DNA from 4 places in the Methylobacterium sp. JK268 genome. Region 4 is predicted to be linked to each of the others. Evidence: predicted binding sites of a transcription regulator. Region 4 holds the regulator's gene; each other region holds the start of a gene.

Region 1 (5,540 bases), on a different contig from region 4:
GGCGGGCGTGTTCGGCGGGGTCTGGCTCGCCGTGCGGTCGGGCCTCGCCAAGAAGCCGGTGGGAGCGACCTGGGCCCAGATCTACGGGGTGGCGCTGCTCTGCGGGATCGGCTTCACCATGAGCCTGTTCATCGGCGCGCTCGCCTTCGCGGTCCGTCCCGAATTCGAGGCCGAGACCAAGCTCGGGGTGCTCCTCGGCTCGCTGCTGTCGTCCCTCGCCGGGGCGCTGGTGCTGGTGCTGGCGGGCCGCAAGGGGCCGGCATGACGGGGCCGCTTCGGCGGCGCGCGCTTGGGACGGTCGCGACCATCCTCATGCAGAGGTGCCGCGAAGCGGCCTCGAAGCACCCCGGAGGGCTCATCCCAGCGAAAAGCGCCTCGGACGGGCCATTCCGGGGTGCTTCGAGGCTCGCGTTGCTCGGACCTCAGCAAGAGGGGTGTGTCGTCCAGGCGCGTTCAGCGGCCGAGCGCGCGGCCCGAGGGAGCCCGATCGACCTCCCTCAGCTCACCTCGACCTGCACCACGCCGGGCACGGCCCTGAGCGCCCCGGCGACCTGAGGGGAGGCCTGGTAGCGGTCGCGCAGCTTCACCTCGACCTCGCGCTCGCCCCCGTCGAGGATCAGGATCAGCGAGACCTCGCCCTCGCCCCGCACGGTGAGGCGCTGCTGCACGCTCGGGATCGGGCGCTCGTCGCGCAGGTAGATCCGCATGCCCTTCTGGTAGCGGGCCACCGCCTGGTCGAGGGGCTCGCAGGTCTGGATGCGGGCGCGCACGTCCTCGCCCTCGGCGCTCGCCTGGAGCTGGAGGGCGAGCGCCCGGCCGGGCTCCAGCAGCTCGCGGTACTGCTGCAATCCCTCCGAGAACACGATCGCCTCGAAGTGGCCGGTCTGATCGGACAGGTTGACGATGCCGATCTTGTTGCCGGTTTTGGTGCGCCGCTCCGAGCGGTCGAGGACGGTGGCGGCCACCCGCCCGACGCCGTTGCCGGCCCGCACCGAGCGGCAGAACTCGACCCAGCTCTGCACGCGCAGCTTCTTCAGGAGGTCGCCGTACTCGTCGAGGGGGTGCCCCGACAGGAAGAAGCCGACCGCCTCGTACTCCTTCTTCAGCCGGTCCGCCGCCGGCCAGGGATCGTAGGGCGGGATGCGCAGGGCCACGTCCGCGGCGGCGACGCCCCCGAACATGTCGGTCATGCCGACCGTCTCCGCCTCGACCGCCCCCTGCGCGAGGCGCATCATCGGCTCGACGGCCGCGAAGGCCCGCGCCCGGTCGGGCTCGATCTCGTCGAGGGCGCCCGCCGCCACCAGGCTCTCGAGCGTGCGCTTGTTGACCTGGCGCGGGTTGAGCCGCCGGGCGAAGTCGCCGAGGTCGCGGAAGGGCCGGTCGCCCCGCGCCTGCACGATCGACTCGACGGCGGCCCGGCCCACGCCCTTGATGGCCGCGAGCGCGTAGCGGATCGTGCCGTCATGGACCTCGAAGGTGACGCCGGAGCGGTTCACCGAGGGCGGCTCGACCCGGATCGCCAGGCGCTGCGCGTCCTGGCGCAGCTCCGCGAGCTTGTCGGTGTCGTCGAGGTCCTGGGACATCGAGGCCGCCAGGAACTCGACGGGGTAGTTCGCCTTCAGGTAGGCGGTCTGGTAGGTGATCAGCGCGTAGGCGGCCGCGTGCGACTTGTTGAAGCCGTAATCGGCGAACTTGGCCAACAGGTCGAAGATCTCGTCCGCCTTGGCCCGGTCGAGGCCGCGCTCGATGGCGCCCTTCAGGAAACGGTCGCGCTGGGCGTCCATCTCCGCCTTGATCTTCTTGCCCATGGCCCGGCGCAGGAGGTCGGCGTCCCCGAGGGAGTAGCCGGCCAGCACCTTGGCCACCTCCATCACCTGCTCCTGGTAGACGATGATGCCGAAGGTCTCGGCCAGGATCGGCTCCAGCTTGGTGTGGGGGTACCACGCGGCCTCGTTGCCGGCATCGCGCCCGAGCTTGCGCTCGCAATAGACCGGGATGTTGGCCATCGGCCCCGGCCGGTAGAGGGCGACGAGCGCGATCAGGTCCTCGAAGCGGTCGGCGCACATCTCGACGAGCGCCTTGCGCATGCCCGCCGATTCCACCTGGAACACGCCCACCACCTCGCCCTTGCGCAGGCGCTCGTAGGTGAGGTCGTCGTCGAGCGGCAGGGCCGCGAGGTCGATCACGACGCCGCGCTGCTGCAGGAGGTCGGTGGCGCCGCGCAGGACCGTGAGGGTCTTGAGGCCCAGGAAGTCGAACTTCACCAGGCCCGCCTGCTCCACCCACTTCATGTTGAACTGGGTGACCCGCATCCCGGTCTTCGGGTCGCGGTAGAGCGGGACCAGTTGCTCCAGCGGCCGGTCGCCGATCACCACGCCCGCCGCGTGGGTCGAGGCGTGGCGGTGCAGGCCCTCCAGCTTCTGGGCGATCGCCATCAGCCGGGCGACGACCGGCTCCTCCTCCATGGCGCTCTGCAGGCGCGGCTCGCCCTCGATCGCCTGCGCCAGGGTGACGGGGTTGGCCGGGTTCTGCGGCACCAGCTTGGTGAGCTTGTCGACCTGGCCGTAGGGCATCTCCAGGACGCGGCCGACGTCGCGCAGCACGCCGCGGGCGAGCAGCGTGCCGAAGGTGATGATCTGGGCGACCTGGGGCTCGCCGTAGCGGCGCTGCACGTACTCGATCACCCGCTCGCGCCCGACGACGCAGAAGTCGATGTCGAAATCCGGCATCGAGACGCGCTCGGGGTTGAGGAAGCGCTCGAACAGCAGGCCGAAGCGCAGGGGATCGAGGTCGGTGATGAGCAGCGACCACGCCACCAGCGAGCCCGCGCCCGAGCCGCGGCCCGGCCCGACCGGGATGTCGTTCGCCTTGGCCCACTTGATGAAGTCCGAGACGATCAGGAAGTAGCCCGGGAACTTCATCTTGGTGATGATGCCGATCTCGTAGGCGAGACGGTCCCGGTAGTGCTGCTCGCTCAGGCCCTCGGCGGGGCCGGCCTCGGCGAGGCGGCGCTCCAGCCCGGCCTCGGCCTGGCGCTGCAGCTCGCCCGCCTCATCCAGGAACTCGGCGGCCGCGGCGGGCGCGCTCTCGCCCGGGGGGAGTCCGAAGCTCGGCAGGATCGGCTTGCGGGTGCGCACCCGGTAGGAGCAGCGCATCGCGATCTCGACCGTGGCAGCGAGGGCGTCCGGCAGGTCGCGGAACAGCTCGGCCATCGCCGCGCGGGTCTTGAAGTCGTGGCGCGGGGTGAGCCGGCGGCGCTTCTCGTCCGAGACCAGGCGGCCCTCCGCGATGGCGAGAAGCGCGTCGTGCGCCTCGTAATCGCCGGGCTTGGCGAAGAAGGGCTCGTTGGTGGCGACCAGCGACAGCCCGTGCCGGTCGGCGAGCCCGATCAGCTCGGCCTCGACCGCGCGCTCGTCCGGCAGCCCGTGGCGCTGGATCTCGACGTAGAGGTTGTCCTCGCCGAAGGCTTCGACGAGGCGGGCGAGGCGGGTCGCGGCGTGCTCGGGCCGCCCGGCCCGCAGGCAGGAATCGAGCGGCCCGGTGAGGCCGCCCGTGAGCGCGATCAGCCCCGGCGCGCAGTCCCGCAGGGCCTCGGCCGGCACGCGCGGCGCCTCGCCCAGCGCCCCGTCGAAATAGGCGAGGCTCGCGAGCCGCAGGAGGTTCCCGTAGCCGGTCTCGTCCTTCGCGAGCAGGACGAGGTTCGGCGGGGGCGGGGGGGCGCCGCGCTGGCCCGGATCGGGCGCCTCGAACAGCACCGAGAGCTGGATCCCGGCGATCGGCTGAATGCCGGATCCCGCCGCCTTCTCGGAGAATTCGAGCGCCCCGAACAGGTTGTTGGTGTCGGTGAGCGCCAGGGCGGGCTGCCGGTCGGCCGAGGCCGCCTTGACGAGGTCGCCGATCTTCAGCGCCCCCTCCAGCAGCGAGTAGGAGGAGTGGGTGTGGAGGTGAACGAACCCGACGTCCTTGAGTACCCGCACCCGACTCACTCCGCACGCCCAGACCCGGAGGGTGGAGCTTCGCAGACCCGGCGGCCCGGAGTCACGGACCGCCGCGCAACAGGGTGTGGAAAGGCGGCGGCGGCCGGACTGCCCTGCGCTCAGTGCATCGGCGCCAGCGCCACCGCCCAGAAGGCTACCGCGCCGGCGAGCAGCCCCATCGAGGCGATCTCCGTGACACCGAGAAGGATCTTGCGTAGGATCATGACGCGGACCTCGTTCGCTGTTGGCCCCATGTTTGTTCGCTCTCCGTTCGCAGTCCAGGGGGGCTGCCGGGCGATCTGGTCCTGCGGTAAACGATCGGTGTAGGGCGGCCCCGCGGCCCGCGTTGCGGCGCATCGGGCCGCGGCCTATCTAAGCGCGACCGTTGCGGCGGGGCCTCCGCCGGATCCGAGCAACCGACGACGAGGTGGCGCATGGCGCGCGACGAATCCGACGCGACCCCGCTCACCACGCGGGACGAACTGATCGAGTGGTTCGCGGAGGGCGAGAAGCCCCGCTCCGCCTTCCGCATCGGGACCGAGCACGAGAAGGTGCCGTTCGCCCGCGCCACCCTGGCGCCGGTGCCCTACGAGGGCGAGCGGGGCATCGGGGCGCTCCTCGACGGGCTGCGGCGGGAGACCGGCTGGGAGCCGATCGTCGATGCGGGGCACGTGATCGGGCTCGCGGCCGAGGAGGGCGGCGGGGCGATCTCGATCGAGCCCGGCGGCCAGTTCGAATTGTCGGGGGCGCCCCTCGCGGACGTCCACGAGACCAGTGCGGAACTCGCCCGCCACCTTGAGGCGGTGCGGGCGGCCGCCGACCCCCTCGGCATCGGCTTCCTGTCCCTCGGCATGAGCCCGAAATGGACGCGGGCCGAGACGCCCGTGATGCCCAAGAGCCGCTACCGCATCATGAAGGGCTACATGCCCAAGGTCGGCAGCCTCGGCCTCGACATGATGCTGCGCACCGCCACCGTGCAGGTGAACCTCGACTTCGCCTCCGAGGCCGATATGGTCCGCAAGCTGCGGGTCGGGCTCGCGCTGCAGCCGGTGGCGACGGCGCTCTTCGCCAACTCGCCCTTCACGGACGGGCGGCCCAACGGCTTCCTGTCCTACCGCTCCGAGATCTGGCGCCACACCGACCCGGACCGGACCGGGATGCTGCCGCAGGCCTTCGAGCCGGGCTTCGGGTACGAGGCCTACGCGGACTGGCTCCTCGCCATGCCGATGTACTTCGTGAAGCGGGGCGAGACCTACCACGACGTCAGCGGTGCCTCGTTCCGGGACCTGATGGAGGGGCGGCTCGCGGCGCTGCCGGGCGAGCGCGCCACCCGCTCGGACTGGGCCAACCACGCCTCCACCGCCTTCCCGGAGGTGCGGCTCAAGCGCTTCCTGGAGATGCGGGGCGCCGACATGGGCGATCCCGGCATGGTCGTCGCGCAGGCGGCCTTCTGGGTGGGGCTGCTCTACGACGACGCGGCGCTCGACGCGGCGGTCGACCTGATCGACGGCTGGGACGCCGCCGCCCGCGAGGCCCTGCGGGCCGACGCGCCGCGCCGGGGGC
Region 2 (5,540 bases), on a different contig from region 4:
GTGCTCTCGGCGATCGGGTTCCAGTCGATCGTCATCGTAGGGGCGATCGTCGCCCTGGCCCGGGCGGCGCATTGAGCGGGCAACGGTGTCGCTGAAGAGGAGGCCGTTCGCGCACGCTTCCGCGCTCAGCTCCCGGGCTGAAGGATCCTGGACACCGCTGAATGCCTCCCGCTGGGCCATCGCACAGCAGCCTCGATGCACCCCAGGCCGTTCATCCAGGGTCCATCGAAGTGATGGTGCCTCCGTAGGATTGGCGCGGGATCCCCTCTCCCGGGTGGGAGAGGGGTAGGGGTGAGGGACGGACGCTTCCGCAAGAGGACTGAACGGTGCCGCTGGCAGCTCGACCTTCAGAGACTCATCCTGAACCCGAGCCACCCCTACCCCTCTCCCACTCGGGAGAGGGGATCCCGCGCCACGATTGACGAATTGGCGCGCACGATGATGCTGATCTAATATTTTGACATCAAATTCAATTTGCAAAATGTTATGATAAAAATCTGAGGATAAGCTTACAAAAATCGATCTGGCGCCCGTCTCCACCACCGGTGTTCGGCCGAACCACGCCACCTCACGCCTCCCCCAGCCCGTGCAGCCACCAGCGCCCGCCCTCCGCCGCGGGCGCGTCGCGGAACAGCCAGTAGCGGGCGCCCTCCGGGTCCTCGACCCGGTAGTAGTCCCGCTGCGCCGAGACCTCCGCGTCGCTGCGCCACCACTCGCCGAAGACCCGCTCCGGCCCGTCGGCCCGCGCCACCCGGCAGCGGCGGCCGCGCCAGGTGAACAGGGCCGGCGGGGCGTCGGGCAGGGCCGCGATCGCCGCGACGCGCTCGGGCGGGTCGACGAGCCGGCCCGGCCGCGGCAGGTCGGGCGGCCAGGTGAGGCCGCTTCCCGGAGCCAGGGGGGCGATCCGGGCCACGCTCCGCTCCGGCCACTCGCTCTCGACCGGGGCGGCCCGGAACAGCCGGCCCGGCCCGAGCCGCAAGGCGAGCCGGTCGACGAGTTCGCCCATCGCCTCCGGGTCGGGCTCTCCCGCCGCCCGGAAGGCCGCGACCTGCCGGGCCGACAGGCGCTCGGTGCGGCTGGCCGCGAGCCACGCCTCCTCGATGCCGAAGCCCGGATCCACCGTGCCGAGCCGCTCGCCGAAGAGCCGCGCGAGGTGGGCCGGGTCGCGGCTCGCCCGCGCGGTGCCGATGCGCAGGGCCTGGGGCAGCCCGTCGACGCGCCGGAAGACGAGGTCGAGCCGGCGCGCCCCGAGCCCCCGCCGCTCCAGATCGCCGGCGAGGAGGGCGGTGAGCCGCGCGACCACCCGCGCCAGGGTCTCGGGCGCGCCGACCGGCTCCGCGAAGGCGAGCCGGGCCTGCGGCGTCTCGGGGAGCGTCAGGTAGGCGAGGGGCTCGGGCGCGGCGCCGAGCGCCTGGTCGAGGCGCGCCGTCACCGCCTCGCCGAAGCGCAGGCGCAGGGGCGCGCGGGGCAGGGCGCGGAGGTCCCCGATGCGGGCGATCCCGAGCTGCTCCAGCCCGGCGGCGGTCTCCGCCGGCAGGCGCAGCGCCCGGACCGGCAGCGGATCCAGGGCCGCGCCCTGCGCGCCCGGCGCCACGACGGGGTCGCGCGGGGCGTGCCGCGCCACCGCCCAGGCGGCGCCCGGCGTGTCGGCGAGGCCGAGCCGCACGCGGAACCCGCCCCCGCGGATCCGGCGCGCCAGATCCGCGAGCAGGTCCGCCTCGCCGCCCCGCAGATGCGCGGCGCCCGCGCTCTCGATGAAGATCCCGTCCGGCGGGTCGGGCGCGACCAGGGGCGAATAGGAGAGGCACCAGCCCGCGAGCCGGGCGAGGCCCGCCGCATCGTCCTCCGGATCCGCCTCGACCAGGGCGAGGTCCGCCACCATCCCCTGCGCCTGCGCCACCGGTAGGCCGGGCCGCAGGCCGAGGCGGCGGGCGGCCTCGTCGGCGGCGGCCACCACCCGGCGCGGCCCCTGCGTCGTCACGGTGACGAGGGGCCTATCCGGCGGCACGCCCTCCGGCCCGCGCCCGCTCCGGCGCCGCACGCGGTCGGTCGACCAGGTCGGCAGGAAGATGCAGACGACCCTTCGCATCGGGAGCCTCGACGAGCCATGTCCGGGGTTCGGCGCCCCGGGCGCGCAGGAGCGCCAGGGACCAGCGCGCCCGGGTCAGTCCGGGCGCGGCGGCGGGCGGGGAGGGCGCGGGCGCCACGCCCCAGCGGGTGGCGGCGGCGCTGGGCTCGGTGCCGGCGCCCGCGCGCCAGCGGCGAATCACCAGCGCGAGGGTGCCGCTGCCCTCCGCGGCGAGCTGCAGCCGCCGCGAGGCGGTGAGCCCCAGGCGCGCGGCCTCGCCCACCACCGCCGCGAGGCTGCCGTGCCGCAGCCCCTCCTCCATGGCGGGCAGCACCTCCGGCTCGCGATGCGTCTCGGCGTAGAGCACCCGGTCGGGATGCAGCCCCACCGCTGCGAGGCCCGGCGCGAAGAGGTCGCGGCCGGCGAGGCACCACAGGACCGGCCCCGGGAGCCGGGCGAGGAGGCCGCCCACGAACAGGGCGGCCAGCGCCGCGTGGCCGGCGCTCGCCCCGGTCTCCACCACCTCGTGCAGCGCCCCCCGGCGCAGGCCCCCGCCGGGCAGGTGCCCGTCGATCTCCGGGATACCGAAGGCCAGGACCGGGCCTGCGCCCGCGCGCCGGTCCTGGCCGCCGATCCGCTCGCGCAGGGCCGCGAGCCGTTGCTCTCGTCCGGTCTCATGCATCCCGTGCCCATCACCGAACCGACCGTCGATGTTCTTACTTTGTTCTAGCTCCGCGGCGGGTCAATGCGCGAGTCCGTGAGGCGGTTCACCCTGGGCGTCTGTGGACGGCTGTGGACAACCTTGCCGCGCGACCTGCCACACCAAGACCATCAAGGGGCGCCAGAGGCGGGTGGGTCTCGGTCCGCGAGGGATCCCGGCGATGGCGCCGCTCTACTTCCTGCACCTCCCGAGGACCGGCGGCGCGGCCCTGCGCGACGCGGCCCGCGCGGCCTTCCCCGGGCGCGTCCTCACCCTGTACGGCCGGGATGATCCCGAGACGCATCCCGTGGCCCGGGAGATCGTCTACGAGCGGTCCGACCTGCCGACGCCGGAGAAGCTGCGGCTGATCGCGGACCACATCGCCCGGGCGGGGATCGCGGTCTTCGCGAGCCACCTCAGCGCCGCCTACCTGCCGGGATTTGATCCGGACCGGGCCTTCACGCTGGTCCGGGAGCCGGTCGCGCAGGTGCTGGCGGCCTGGGGAGAGAGCGGGGCCGAGAGCCTGGAGGCCTTCATCGAGGACAAGGCCCACCAGAACACCCAGACCCGCGCCTTCGGCTGCGCCGACCTCGACCGGCTCGCGCTCGTCGGCGTCGCGGAGGAATACGCGGCCTTCGTGGCGGCTCTGAACCGACGATTCGGCCTCGCCTTCCAGGTGCTCCACCGGGAGGAGCCGCCGGCCCCACCGCTGAACCCGGCCCTGCGGGTCTATATCGAGCGGCTCAACGCCTCGGATGGCGACCTCTACCGGCGGGCGCGGGAGCGGTGGGGGCGGGGGTAGGTCCAAACCCGATCGGGTCGAGCGGGCGAAAAGCCGCCGAGGGGGACGCTGACGCCAAGGCCGCCATCACTGCGGTTGACGCGGTGCATGGTGAGGGTGGCGTTCGACCACCGTCCTGCGTTACCCTCGCGCCATGTCGATCGATGTCCTCTACACGCTGCGGAAGGACGAACCCGGGGCCGCGCTCCGGGAGCTCGATGACGTCCGCGTGCTCGTCGACGTGATGACCGACGATGGCGACACGATCCCGGCCGGAACCGAAGGAACAGTGGTTGCGGTCTGGCCCCGCGGCGCGGCCTACGACGTCGAGTTCCCCGAACCCATGGGCGCTCTCTCAACCATCGAGGCCGCCAAGCTCGTGCGTATCGGGCGCTCGGCGCCTTGAACGACGGAGGCGAGGAACCTGCCGTTGAGGTTCCTGCCAGCAAGCTTGCGGATTACCTATTGAACGTTGATCATCCGAAAGGTGGTCCGAAAGCGCGCTTCTTCCTGGCGTTCGGCTTCGATCGTGCTCGGCCCGAGGTGATGGCTGAAGCTCTGATCACGCACTTCACGGATGGCGATCGGATGCTCCGGGCGCAGGCGGCGGCCGGCACGCACCGGCTCATCGTCGAGGCGCCCATGCGGACGCCCGACGGCCGTAATCCGCGCATCAGGACCGTGTGGCAGTTGCAAGAGGGTCTGGCTTGGCGGCTCATCACGGCCGTGCCGCTCACCAGGAGGTAGCGTCTGCCGTATCTCCCTCTGCTCCCGCCTCATTCGCCCGGGACAAGGGGCGCTTAAGATCGAAGCTGGCACACCGCCCCGCACACGGTCACAACAGCGTCCCCCTCAGGATCACCAGCGCCACCGAGAAGTAGATCACGAGCCCCGACACGTCGACGAGGGTGGCCACGAACGGCGCGGAGGCGGTGGCCGGGTCGAAGCCGAGGCGCTGCAGGACGAAGGGCAGCATCGAGCCGGTGAGCGAGCCGAACAGCACGATTCCGATCAGGGCCGAGCCGACCGTCAGCGCCACGAGCAGCCAGTGCTCGCCGTAATCGTAGAGCCCGGTCTTCTGCCAGACGATGATCCGCACCATGCCGAGCGCGCCGAGGATCGCCCCGAGCGTGATCCCGGCCGGCACCTCGCGCAAGGCCACCCGCCACCAGTCCCGCAGCGCGACCTGGTGCAGGGCGAGTGCCCGGATCAGCAGCGAGGTCGCCTGGCTGCCCGAATTGCCGCCCGAACTCATGATCAGCGGGATGAACAGCGTCAGCACGATCGCCTTCTCGAGTTCCCCCTCGAAACCCTGCATGGCGCTCGCGGTCAGCATCTCGGACAGGAACAGCACGCAGAGCCAGCCGGCCCGCTTGCGGATCATCTCCCAGAACGAGATGTCCATGTAGGGCTCGTCGAGCGCCTCCATGCCGCCGAAGCGCTGCACCTGCTCGGTCTGGCGCTGGACCATGGCGTCGATGACGTCGTCCACCGTGACGATGCCGATGACGTGGTTCGACTCGTCCACCACCGGGATCGCCAGCAGGTCGTACTTGGAGATCAGGCGCGCGGCCTCGTCGCGGCTCGCATCCGCGCTCACCACGATCGGCCGCCGGCTCGGGGCCACCGACAGGATGTTGTCGCCGGGCTCCCCCGAGAGCAGGCGGCGCAGGGGGACCGCCTTGGTCAGCGCCCGCGTGCGCGGGTCGAGCACGAAGATCGAGTAGACCGTCTCCCGGGTGCGCTCGACCTCGCGGATGTGCTCGAGCGTGCGCCGGATCGTCCAGGTCGCCGGGACCGAGACGAACTCCGTCGTCATGATCGAGCCGACGCTCTCCTCCGGATAGGCCATCAGCTTGTCGACGGCGCCGCGGGTCTCCGCATCGAGGCGCGCGCGCAGGTCGGACAGGCCCGGCTCCTCGACCTCCAGCAGGATGTCGGCCACCCGGTCGGCGGACATGCCCGAGAGGTAGGAGGCGACCCGGTCGCGG
Region 3 (5,540 bases), on a different contig from region 4:
GGTGCCAGGAGGTCTGGATGGAGCCCGCATCCGTGAACTGACCCATCTCCACGTAGGTGCCGCCGTCGCGCAGGAACTCGATGCCCTCCGGTCCGGCCGTCGGATGGCCGGAGCAATCCATCACGAGGTCGGCCCCGAAGCCGCCCACGATCTCGCGCACCCGGGCGATGCGGGCCTCGGGCGTGGTGACCTCGGTGATGTCGACCGTGGCCTCGGCGCCGAAGCGGCGGGCGAGCGCGAGGCGCGGCTCCTCGGGCGCGCCGACGCAGATCACCCGCCCGGCCCCCATTTCCTGCGCGGCCGCGACCGCCAGGATGCCGATCGGTCCCGAGCCCTGGATCACCACGGTGTCGCCCCAGCGGAACCCGCCCGCCCGGGTGGCGCGGTTGAAGGCCCGGATGCAGGAGGTCAGCGGCTCGGACAGCGCCCCCAGCCGCAGGTTCATGTCGTCGGGGAGCTTGTAGACCTTGGTGCCGGGCAGCATGTCGAGGTCGACGTAGACGTACTCGGCCCAGCCGCCCCACAGGTGCGGCGCCTTGTCGAAGCCGAGATAGCGCCCGTAATAGACCGGCGTCAGGCACTTGTTGGCCTGCTCCGGATAATGAACGCAGTAGTAGCAATGGCCGCAGGGCATCAGCGGCGGGATCATCACCTTGGAGCCGACCTGAAGCGGCTTCTCCATGAAGTCGGCGGTGAACTCCTCGCCCTTCTCGACGATGACGCCGCCGATCTCGTGGCCCAGCGTGAAGGGCCAGGGCAGGGGTTTGGGCCAGTGGCCCTTCAGGATGTGCTGGTCGGTGCCGCAGACGCCGCAGGCGCCGATCTTGATCAGCGCGGCCTTGCGCGGCACGGCGGGCCACGGAACCGTGCGGATCTCCGGGCTCGCGCCCGGCCCCGCGAAAGTCGCGACCCGGATCTCGGGCTTGTTCATCGGCGTCTCCTCCAGTCGACGCGGACGGGTCGAGCCGTCCGTCGGCGGAGTGTAGCAGCCGATCGGCGGCCGAATCTCCCTTGACCTTCCGGGGTGACGAGATCACGCTCGCGTTGCTTCGGGCCGTTCTGAGCGGTCAGATCCCGCCGGGCGGCAGGCCGATCCGAGGACGCGGAGGGAGGCATGACGCCACCCACGAGGCGAGCCGCGACGATCGCGCCGGATGGTGTCCGGTCCGGCGCGTAGCGACCACACGCGGATGACGGGTGGAAGCGGCGCCCCGGGCCCGAGCCCACGGCTTCGCGCGCGCGGCTCACGACAGGGATGCCCATCTTCGCCGCTTCCGCTTTGAATGTAGCGCCTGCGCCCGCCGATGACGGCGCGGGATCCCCTCTCCCGTGCGGGAGAGGGGTAGGGGTGAGGGTCCCGGACCTTTCCGCAATCTGTCTGAAGCGGCAGTGCTTACGGCGGGAAGGTCCAGTCTTCTTGCTGAACCACCTGGACCCTCACCCCTGCCCCTCTCCCGCACGGGAGAGGGGTTCCGGCGCTAAAACCGCCGAAGTCCCGGACGTTCTTAACGTTTTCAAATATCCAGCTCCGCCTCGTCCGCGAAGGCCGCGCGCTCGGAGATGAAGGCGAAGCGGGCCTCGGGCTTGTTGCCCATCAGCCGCTCCACCGCGTCGCCCGTCGCCTCGCGCGCCTCGTCCAGGACCGCGACGCGCAGCAGCGTGCGCTTGGTCGGGTCCATCGTCGTCTCCTTGAGCTGGCCCGGCATCATCTCGCCCAGGCCCTTGAAGCGCCCGATCTCGACCTTGCCGTTCTTGAACACGCTCTTGATCAGCTGCTCCTTGTGGCGGTCGTCGCGGGCGTAAGCGATCTTGGCGCCCTGGCTCAGCCGATAGAGCGGCGGCACTGCCAGGTAGAGGTGCCCGCGCTCGATCAGCCGCGGCATTTGCCGGTAGAAGAAGGTGATCAGCAGCGAGGCGATGTGGGCGCCGTCCACGTCGGCATCCGTCATGATGATGACCTTCTCGTAGCGAAGGTCGTCCTCGCGGTAATGGGCGCCCGTGCCCGCGCCGAGGGCCTGCGTCAGATCGGACAGGAGCTGGTTCGCCCCGAGCTTGTCGCGGCTCGCCGAGGCGACGTTCAGGATCTTGCCGCGCAGGGGCAGCACCGCCTGCGTGGCGCGGTCGCGCGCCTGCTTGGCCGATCCGCCCGCCGAATCGCCCTCGACGATGAAGATCTCGGAGCCCGCCGCCCCCGCCTTCGAGCAATCGGCGAGCTTGCCGGGCAGCCGCAGCTTGCGGGTCGCGGTCTTGCGGGCGACCTCCTTCTCCTGGCGGCGGCGCAGGCGCTCCTCGGCCCGGTCGATGACCCAGTCGAGGAGTTTGTTCGCCTGGCTCGGCGAGGCCGCGAGCCAGTGGTCGAAGGCGTCGCGCACCGCCGCCTCGACGATGCGGGAGGCTTCGAGCGTGGCGAGCTTGTCCTTGGTCTGGCCCTGGAATTCCGGCTCGCGGATGAAGACCGACAGCATCGCCGCGCAGGTCGCCATCACGTCGTCGGTCGTCACCGCCTGCATGCGCTTGACCTGGCCGACGCGCTCGGCGTGGTCGCGCAGGCCCCGCAGCAGCGCCACGCGCAGCCCGCTCTCATGCGTGCCGCCCTCGGGCGTCGGCACCGTGTTGCAGTAGGAGGAGGAGAAGCCGTCGTCGTTGGCGAGCCACGCCACCGCCCATTCCAGCGAGCCGTGGCTGCCGGGCTTGGTGATCTTGCCCGTGAACAGCGCGTCGGTGACGAGCTCCTTGCCGTCGATCTCCCGCGCCAGGTAGTCCTTGAGGCCCGCCGGGAAGCGGTGCACCGCCTCGGCCGGGACGTTCTCGACGCCCTCGAGCAGCGCGGGCGCGCAGCGCCAACGGATCTCGACGCCGCCGAACAGGTAGGCCTTCGAGCGTGCCATCTTGAACAGGCGCCGCGGATCGAAGGCGAGCGCCCCGAAGATCTGCGGGTCGGGATGGAAGCGCACCCGCGTGCCGCGCCGGTTCTGCACCCGCCCGACCTGCTCGACGCCGCCCTGCGGCGCGCCCCGCGAGAAGGTCTGGCGGTACAGGGTCTGGTTGCGGGCGACCTCGACCTCCAGCAGGTCGGACAGCGCGTTCACCACCGAGACGCCCACGCCGTGCAGGCCGCCCGAGGTCTCGTAGACCTTCGAGTCGAACTTGCCGCCCGCGTGCAGGGTGGTCATGATCACTTCGAGGGCCGACTTGCCCGGGAATTTCGGATGCGGGTCGACCGGGATGCCGCGGCCGTTATCGGTCACGGTGAGGATCCCGCCCTCCTCCAGTTCCACCTCGATGAAGCTGGCGTGGCCCGCCACCGCCTCGTCCATGGAATTGTCGATCACCTCCGCGAAGAGGTGGTGCAGGGCCTTCTCGTCGGTGCCGCCGATATACATGCCGGGCCGGCGCCGCACCGGCTCCAGACCCTCCAGCACCTCGATGGTGGAGGCGTCGTAGCCGGCCTCCGCCGCCTGCGCAGCGGATTGCGGCACGGCCACGGGCTTCGGGCGACGCGCCGCGGCATCGGACTCGGCGGGCGCCGGCTTGGCGCCCGGGCCGAACAGGTCGCGCGCGGGGTCGCTCACGCGACGGCTCCGCGACGGGGGGACGGCTCTGGCAGCATTGGCACTCATCCTCTCCCTATACCGGAACAAACCGGAAACAGAAAGGGTCCAAACACGGGTTGGCGGCGAGGCGGGGGCGCGCGGCACGTCCCCACCCCGGGGCGGCTTGGTAAACGGTTACCCTTAAGATTGCTTCAACCCTGTTCTCCCGGCGGGAACAAAGAGAGTTTCAACGCGTTACGGCCACGCTGACCCCATCCGACCCGAGGAGGTCCCCCCGATGACGGCCGCCACCCGCCACGCGCGTCACACCGCCCTCGCGCGCGCCGAGCGCGCCGCCGGCCATGCCTTCGGTTGCCTCGACGAGGCCGCCATGGCGACCCACGCCTCCGTCTCCCGCGTCGCCGCGACGGCGACGGGGGCCGCCGTGGCGGTGGTCTTCGCCGCCACCCTGGCCTGGGCGTTCTGAGCCGCTACTCGGCCGCCGCGGCTTTCTTGCGCGCGGGCGCCTTCTTGGTCGCGGCCTTCTTCGCCGCCGGCTTGGCCGCCGCCTCGGTCTTCCGCACGGTGCGCGCGCGCCCGGCCGGCTTCTTCTTGCTCCCCCCGCCCGCCTCGCGCCGCGCCGCGATCAGACGCAGGCCCTCCTCCAGCGTCAGCGCGTCCTTGTCCGCGCCTTTCGGAAGCGTGGCGTTGACCTCGCCGTCCGTCACGTAGGGGCCGTATCGCCCCGCCTTCACGGTCACGGCCCGGCCCTCGGGATCGTTGCCGATGACGCGGCCCGGATCGGCCGCCGGCCGGCCCCCGCCCTGCTCCTTGGCGACGATGAGGTCGATCGCGCGGTTGGCGCCGATCTCCAGGAGGTCATCGTCCTTGCCGAGATTGGCGTAGGTCTTCCCGTGCTGCACGTAGGGCCCGAAGCGGCCGAGATTGGCGAGGATCGGCTCGCCGGTCTCGGGGTGGCGGGCGACCTCGCGGGGAAGCGCCAGGAGCTTCAGCGCGATCTCCAGCGTCACGTCCGAGGGGCTGAGCCCCTTCGGCAGCGAGGAGCGCTTGGGCTTCTCGGCGTCCTTCTCGGCCGAGGCCTCGCCGCGCTGCACGAAGGGGCCGAAGCGTCCGTCGCGCAGGGTCACGGGCAGGCCCGTCGCCGGATCCTCGCCCAGCACCCGCACCCCCGGCTGGCCGCCCTCGCCGGAACTCCCCTCCCCGTCCCCGTCGATGCTCGAAGCGGCGAGCTGGCGCGTGTACTTGCACTCGGGGTAGTTCGAGCAGCCCACGAAGGCGCCGAACTTGCCGAGCTTTAGCGACAGCGTCCCGCTCCCGCAGGTCGGGCAGGCCCGCGGATTCGCCCCGCCCGGGCGAGGCGGGAAGATGTGCGGCCCGAGGAGCTGGTTCAGCGCCTCCAGCACCTCGGCGGTGCGCAGCTCCTTGGTCCCGGCGATCGCCGCCGAGAAGTCGCGCCAGAAATCGCGCAGCACCTCGCGCCAGTCGATCTCGGCGTTGGAGATCCGGTCGAGCTGCTCCTCGAGGTCGGCCGTGAAGTCGTACTCGACGTAGCGGCGGAAGAAGCTCTCCAGGAAGCCGGTGACCAGCCGGCCCTTGTCCTCCGGCACCAGCCGCTTCTTGTCGATCTTGACGTATTCGCGATCGCGCAGCACCTGCAGCACAGCGGCGTAGGTAGAGGGCCGGCCGATGCCGAGTTCCTCCATCCGCTTGACGAGGCTCGCCTCGGAGTAGCGCGGCGGCGGCTCGGTGAAGTGCTGGGTCGCCGCGATGCGCTCGCGCCGCAGGGGATCGCCCGCCGCCATCGGGGGCAGGCGCCGGCTCTCCTCGTCCTCCTCGTCGTCCTTCCCCTCTTGGTAGAGGGTGAGGAAACCGTCGAACTTCACCACCTGCCCGGTCGCCCGGAGGTCGATCCGGCGGGGGCCGACCTGGGCGGCGATGTCGACGGTGGTGCGCTCCAGCTCCGCCGATTCCATCTGGCTCGCGATG
Region 4 (5,540 bases):
TCGGCGGCTTCATCAACGCGGCACCGGGCTTCACCGCGGTGGCCGGGGTGATGAACGGCGCCTCCGACCTCATGGTGCAGGTGCTCGGCGAGCGGGGCCGCCACGCCCGCTCGACGGTCGGCGTCGCCGAACTGCCCCTCGACGCGGTGGTCGAGGTCGAGGGCATGTTCGAGGTCCGATGAACCCGCCGCTCGCCCCCGACTGGCTGACCGCCCGCCCGATCGCCCATCGCGGGCTCCACGACCGCGCCGCGGGGATCCCCGAGAACACGATCGCGGCGGCCGAGGCGGCGATTGCCGGCGGCTACGCGATCGAGTGCGACGTGCAGCTCAGCCGGGACGGCGAGGCGATGGTCTTTCACGACGACGGCCTCGGCCGCCTCGCGGGCGAGCCCGGCCGCGTGCGCGAGCGGGACGCCGCCGCTCTCGCGGCTCTCGCGGTGGCGGGGAGCGCCGAGCGCATCCCGTCCCTGCCGGACTTCCTCGCCCGGATCGCCGGGCGCACGCCGCTCGTCATCGAGGTCAAGTCCCGGTTCGACGGCGACCTCGCCCTCGCCCGGCGCGTCGCCGCGGTGGTGGCGGCCTATGCGGGGCCGGTGGCGCTCAAGAGCTTCGATCCCGCCATCGTCGGGGCGCTGGCCGACCTCGCGCCCGGCCTGCCGCGCGGCATCGTGGCCGAGAGCCGCCAGGACGACCCCTCCTACGCCGGCCTCAGCGAGGCGGCCCGGACGGGCCTCGCCCAGCTCCTGCACTTCGCCGAGAGCCGGCCGGACTTCCTGTCCTGGCGGGTGGACGACCTGCCGAACGCGCCGACGCATCTCGCCCGCCTCCTCGGGGGGCGGCCGGTCATGACCTGGACGGTGCGCACGCCCGAGCAGATGGCGCGGGCGCGGGCCCACGCGGACCAGATGGTGTTCGAGGGGTTTCGGGCCTGACCCGTCCCCCGCGCGAGCCGCGCGGTCCCCCCGACCGCCCGCCCCGCTCAGGTGGCGTCCGCCGTCTCGGATGCGAGCGCGACGACCCTGAAGGCGGCGAGCAGGTCGGCGTCGAGCTTCGGGCCCATCGCCTCCATCACGCCCCAGGCCTCGGCGGCCCGCATCGGGGAGCGGTAGGGGCGCCGCTCGGTCAGGGCCGAGAAGATGTCGCAGATCGTGACCAGGCGGACGAGGTCGCCGATCGCCGCCCCCGCGAGCCCGTCCGGATAGCCGGAGCCGTCGAGCAGCTCGTGGTGGTGCCGCACGGCGTCGAGGGTCTCGGCGTCGAAGCCCGGCTGCCCGGCGAGCAGGTCGGCGCCCAGAACCGGATGGGTGCGCATCACGGCCATCTCCTGCTCCGACAGGCCGCTCGGCTTGTCCAGGATGGCGAGGGGGATCCGCGACTTGCCGACATCGTGCAGCAGGGCCGCCCGGACGAGGCGGAGCTCGTCCCGGTGCCGGAAGCCGAGCCGGGCCGCCAGCGCCCCCGCGTAGCCGGCGACGCCCAGGGAATGCTGGTAGACCCCGACCTGGTGGTGGCGGATGACGTCGAGCCAGGCGCGGATCCCGCCCTCGCTGACCGCGTCGAGGACGATCTCGGTGCCGGTGTCGACGTCCTGCGGCGAGGGCGGCGCCCCATCGGCGGCCGCCGCGAACACCCGGTGGACGAGGTGGTCGGCCTCGGCGGCCCGCGCCCGCACCAGCCAATCGGGCCCGCTCGCGCGGGCGGCCTTGTGCGCGGCGAGGAGGTGCGTCACCGCGGCGGCGATGGTCGTCCAGGGCGCCGAGGCCGGCAGGAGCTTGGCGAACCCGATCTCCCGGGCGACCTCAAGGGTCGCCTGATCCCGCGCCAGGCCGAGGCCGGCGATTCCCCGCGCCCGCAGGAGGCTGACGGACCGTCGCAGGCGCGCGGGATCCGCGACCTCGGCCCGACCCAGCGGCACCACCGCAACGGCCGCCTGCCCGTTCGGCAGCGGGTCCTCCAGTCCGACGGTCAGGCAGGGGGCGAGCCGCGCGAGGCCATCCGCGAGGCGACGCGCCGGTGCGAACGCATCCGCGATCAGGAGGATGAAACCGTCCGCCATGGCGAGATCCCGCAGTCCGGCCTCACGAGCGGCCGTGCCACCGCCTTGACCCGCCGGTCAGACCTGATTTTACCGCACAGGGACGTTAAACATCCCTTGGCGTCGGCCGGGTTGGTTCGATATCCGACCAACACGACCGCCGGCACCGACGACGAAGCAGTCGTTTCCGGCCGCCCTGCCGCAGATGACCTTTCCAAATCCCGCCGCGCCTTCCGCCGCGGGTGTCCGACACTCCCGTAAGCTGATCGCGCGAGATTATGACGGGTTCGGCGGGGGGCCGCGATGCGCGGCCATCGCCGTCGCGCGGGCTCGTGGGCGTTCCGACCAAATGCGAGCGATCAGTACTTGCGGATCAGGCTCACCAGACGTCCCTGGATGCGGACGCGGTCCGGCCCCAGCACGCGGGTCTCGTAGGCCGGGTTCGCGGCCTCGAGAGCGATCGAGGAGCCGCGCCGCCGCAGGCGCTTGAGCGTGGCTTCCTCGTCGTCGATCAGGGCGACGATGATGTCCCCGGTATTGGCGGTGTCCTGACGACGGATCACCACCAGGTCGCCGTCGAGGATGCCCGCCTCGATCATCGAGTCGCCGCGCACCTCCAGGGCGTAGTGCTCGCCGCCCGCGAGCATGTCCGGGGACATCGCGAGGGTGCGGCTCTGGTTCTGGATCGCCGAGATCGGCGTGCCGGCAGCGATCCGGCCCATGACCGGGATGCCGACCGCGCGAACGCCCTCGTCGAGGGGCAGCGCCACCGGCATCGCGGCAGGCTTGACCGGCGCCCCCGCCCGGCCGCCCTCGACCACGCTCGGCGTGAAGCGGACGACCTCGCCCGGCGCGCTTGCCGCGGTCTCGGCGATGCGGATCACCTCGATCGCCCGCGCCCGGTTGGGCAGGCGGCGCAGAAAGCCCCGCTCCTCCAGCGCGGTGATCAGACGATGGATGCCCGACTTAGACTTCAGGTCGAGGGCGTCCTTCATCTCGTCGAAGGATGGCGGCACGCCCGTCTCGCGCATCCGCTGCTGGATGAAGCGCAGCAGGTCCAGTTGCTTACGGGTGAGCATGGGTCACTCTCATCGCCTGCGCCGACGCGCGATACGAAACAAATCGCGAACAGGTTAAGCGTTCTTCAAGTGTTCCGCAAGCGGTAGCGTGACGGGAGGAACCATGATCCCCGCCCTGCTCTCTGCGGCGCGGCGGGACAGAGTGTCATCGTCCGCGGGCGCTCACGCGGATCTTCTCCCGCACGAGGGTGACGAGCGACTCGTCGGAGGCGGTCAGGAACACGTCGCCGTGCCGCCGCCCCGCAATGGCCTGCTGGCTGGCCTCGACGGCTTCGGCCGTGTGGCCGAGCGCGTCGCCGTCGCTCGCCTCGGCGGCGCGCAGGTCTTGGAGGGCCCATTGTGCTCCCCTGAGCACGGTCAGGGCGTCGATGGCGCCCCAGAGCTGCGCCTCGGCGGTGCTCGCCTCCTCGCCGCGACGGTTCAACTCCGCCACGCGTTCGGCCTGGGCGGTCGAGCGCAATTCCAGCTCGGCGATCCGCCGGCGAACCTCGCTGAGAAGCGCCTCGACGTCCATCGAGCCCCCTTCGTCGTCCCCTCTCGCAGGGTCATGTAGCATAGCGGAATGCCTGCGGCCATGCCGGAACCGCCGGATGTCCGGGGCGCCTCATCCCAGCGTTTCGGCGTCCTCGTCCTCCTGCGCCTCGCCCTGCTCGTCCTCCGGTTCGTCGGTCTCGTCCGCCGTCTCGGCCGAGGGGCGTCCCGAGGTGTAGAAGTCGCCCGTGCGGATGGCCTCGCCGCTCGCGACCATGACGCTGAGATACGTGTTCAGGGTGCCCGGAGCGACATCCGGCAGCTGCCGGGCGATCTGCGCGTTGGTGAGACCCTGGGGGCCGCAGGTCTCGAGCAGGGTCTTGAGGCGGCCCTTGGCCGAGTTCGCCCGCGGGCCGCGGCTGCCGCGGCCGCTGGTCCGCGCCTGGACCGGCGCCGCCGGGAGCCCGGGGAGGAGCGGTCCGGCGGCCGCGAGGCCCGCGGCCGGGAGGGTGGTGTTGTCGACGATCGCACGCAGCGCGTTCTCGGCGAGGCGCAGCTTCGCCAGTTCCGCGCCGATGCGCTCGTACTCGGCCTCCAGCGCCGCCCGCCGCTCGCTCACATCCGCCAGCGCCTGGGCGAGGGTATCGTTCTCCGACATCGTGCTCCCCTGTTCCCGGGCGCGGCAGGTTTCACAGAATAGCTTGTCGGTCAACGAGATCCGGCGCGGAGCGGCGGCGGTGTCCCGTTGCCCGGCGCCCGTTTCTTCGTGAAGTCTTCACGATGACGGCCGATGGCGGGGCGCGGGCGGTCGGTGCGGGGATGTCAGTGCCGCCGCGGCGTGGGACACTCCCGTGCGCCGGACGCCGATCTGCCAGCGCCCGACCCTCGCTCCCGCGGCCCCTCCCCGTGTACCTCTCCGTCGCCACCACCCATCATCCGGCCACCGATCTGGGCTACCTGCTGCACAAGCATCCCGGACGCGTGCACGAGGCCGATCTCGCCTTCGGGCAAATCGTGGTCTCGGCTCCGAATGCGTCTCCGCCGTGCCGGCTCCAGAAGGCGGAGCCGCCCGATCCGCGCCCCAGCTCCCGAGAAGCAGACTCCGCCGCGGGTTCGAGGCCGCGGCGCCCGGGGCTGCGATCGAGCTGCCATCCGAGAGGGGACCTCCTCGCCGACGGGCTTCTTCCCCGGCGACCAGGCGTGGCATAGACGGGGGCGGGATCACCCGGGGGCGTCCGCCCTTCGATCGGGGCGTGGCGGGATCCGCCCGAGGGCGAGGAGGCGCGATGCTGGCCTATGCGGCACGACGGGTGCTCGCGACGATCCCGGTGATGGCGGTCGTCGCGCTCGTCGTGTTCAGCCTCCTCTCGCTGGCGCCCGGCGACCCGGCCGCGATCATCGCGGGCGACCAGGCGAGTCCGGACGACGTCGCGCGCATCCGCGCCACCCTCGGACTCGACCGGCCCTTCCTGGTGCGCTTCGGCGAGTGGGCGGGGCACATCTTGCAGGGCGATCTCGGCACCTCGATCTTCACGGCCCTGCCGGTCACCGCGCTGATCCGCCAGCGCGTCGAGCCGACGCTGTCGCTGATGGGCGTGACGCTCGCGCTCGCGATCCCGGTGGCGGTGCCGCTCGGCGTCGTGGCCGCCTGGAAGGCCGGCAGCCTCCTCGACCGGCTGATCATGACGCTGGCGGTGTTCGGCTTCTCGCTGCCGGTCTTCGTTACGTCCTACCTTCTCGCCTACGTCTTCGCGCTTCGGCTGGAATGGCTGCCGGTGCAGGGCTACACGCCGCTCGCGGCCGGGATCGGCCCCTGGCTGCAGCACCTGATCCTGCCCTCGGTCGCGCTCGGCTCCGTCTATGTCGCGCTGATCGCCCGCATCACCCGGGCGACCCTGCTGGAGGTGCTGGGCCAGGACTACATCCGCACCGCCGCCGCCAAGGGGCTCGGGC

Evidence for each region. Region 4 encodes LexA, which represses DNA repair genes until DNA is damaged. Its sites were predicted from a motif close to TGTTCNNNNTGTGTTCNG; they were not measured.
Region 1: the regulator LexA is predicted to act here: its motif matches at 4,235-4,252, upstream of dnaE (DNA polymerase III subunit alpha).
Region 2: the regulator LexA is predicted to act here: its motif matches at 2,780-2,797, upstream of ACW9J6_RS05800 (ImuA family protein).
Region 3: the regulator LexA is predicted to act here: its motif matches at 3,634-3,651, upstream of parE (DNA topoisomerase IV subunit B).

Annotation. Positions count from the first base shown of each region.
Region 1 covers NZ_JBSVZN010000021.1:48,956-54,495, reverse strand. Annotated here, with positions in the region: gene nhaA (Na+/H+ antiporter NhaA) at 1-265, shown strand, start outside; gene dnaE (DNA polymerase III subunit alpha) at 498-3,977, opposite strand; gene ACW9J6_RS21545 (glutamate--cysteine ligase) at 4,412-5,540, shown strand, end outside.
Region 2 covers NZ_JBSVZN010000004.1:38,974-44,513, reverse strand. Annotated here, with positions in the region: gene ACW9J6_RS05810 (DUF1640 domain-containing protein) at 1-75, shown strand, start outside; gene ACW9J6_RS05805 (DUF6504 family protein) at 569-2,089, opposite strand; gene ACW9J6_RS05800 (ImuA family protein) at 1,995-2,750, opposite strand; gene ACW9J6_RS05795 (hypothetical protein) at 2,950-3,570, shown strand; gene ACW9J6_RS05790 (DUF4926 domain-containing protein) at 3,704-3,955, shown strand; gene ACW9J6_RS05785 (DUF6883 domain-containing protein) at 3,952-4,296, shown strand; gene mgtE (magnesium transporter) at 4,385-5,540, opposite strand, start outside.
Region 3 covers NZ_JBSVZN010000002.1:107,718-113,257, reverse strand. Annotated here, with positions in the region: gene ACW9J6_RS02445 (zinc-binding dehydrogenase) at 1-931, opposite strand, end outside; gene parE (DNA topoisomerase IV subunit B) at 1,515-3,572, opposite strand; gene ACW9J6_RS02435 (hypothetical protein) at 3,832-4,020, shown strand; gene topA (type I DNA topoisomerase) at 4,025-5,540, opposite strand, start outside.
Region 4 covers NZ_JBSVZN010000019.1:39,937-45,476, reverse strand. Annotated here, with positions in the region: gene ACW9J6_RS20340 (RidA family protein) at 1-182, shown strand, start outside; gene ACW9J6_RS20335 (glycerophosphodiester phosphodiesterase family protein) at 179-934, shown strand; gene ACW9J6_RS20330 (HD-GYP domain-containing protein) at 982-2,058, opposite strand; gene lexA (transcriptional repressor LexA) at 2,397-3,116, opposite strand; gene ACW9J6_RS20320 (hypothetical protein) at 3,262-3,630, opposite strand; gene ACW9J6_RS20315 (hypothetical protein) at 3,721-4,245, opposite strand; gene ACW9J6_RS20310 (hypothetical protein) at 4,368-4,796, shown strand; gene ACW9J6_RS20305 (ABC transporter permease) at 4,874-5,540, shown strand, end outside.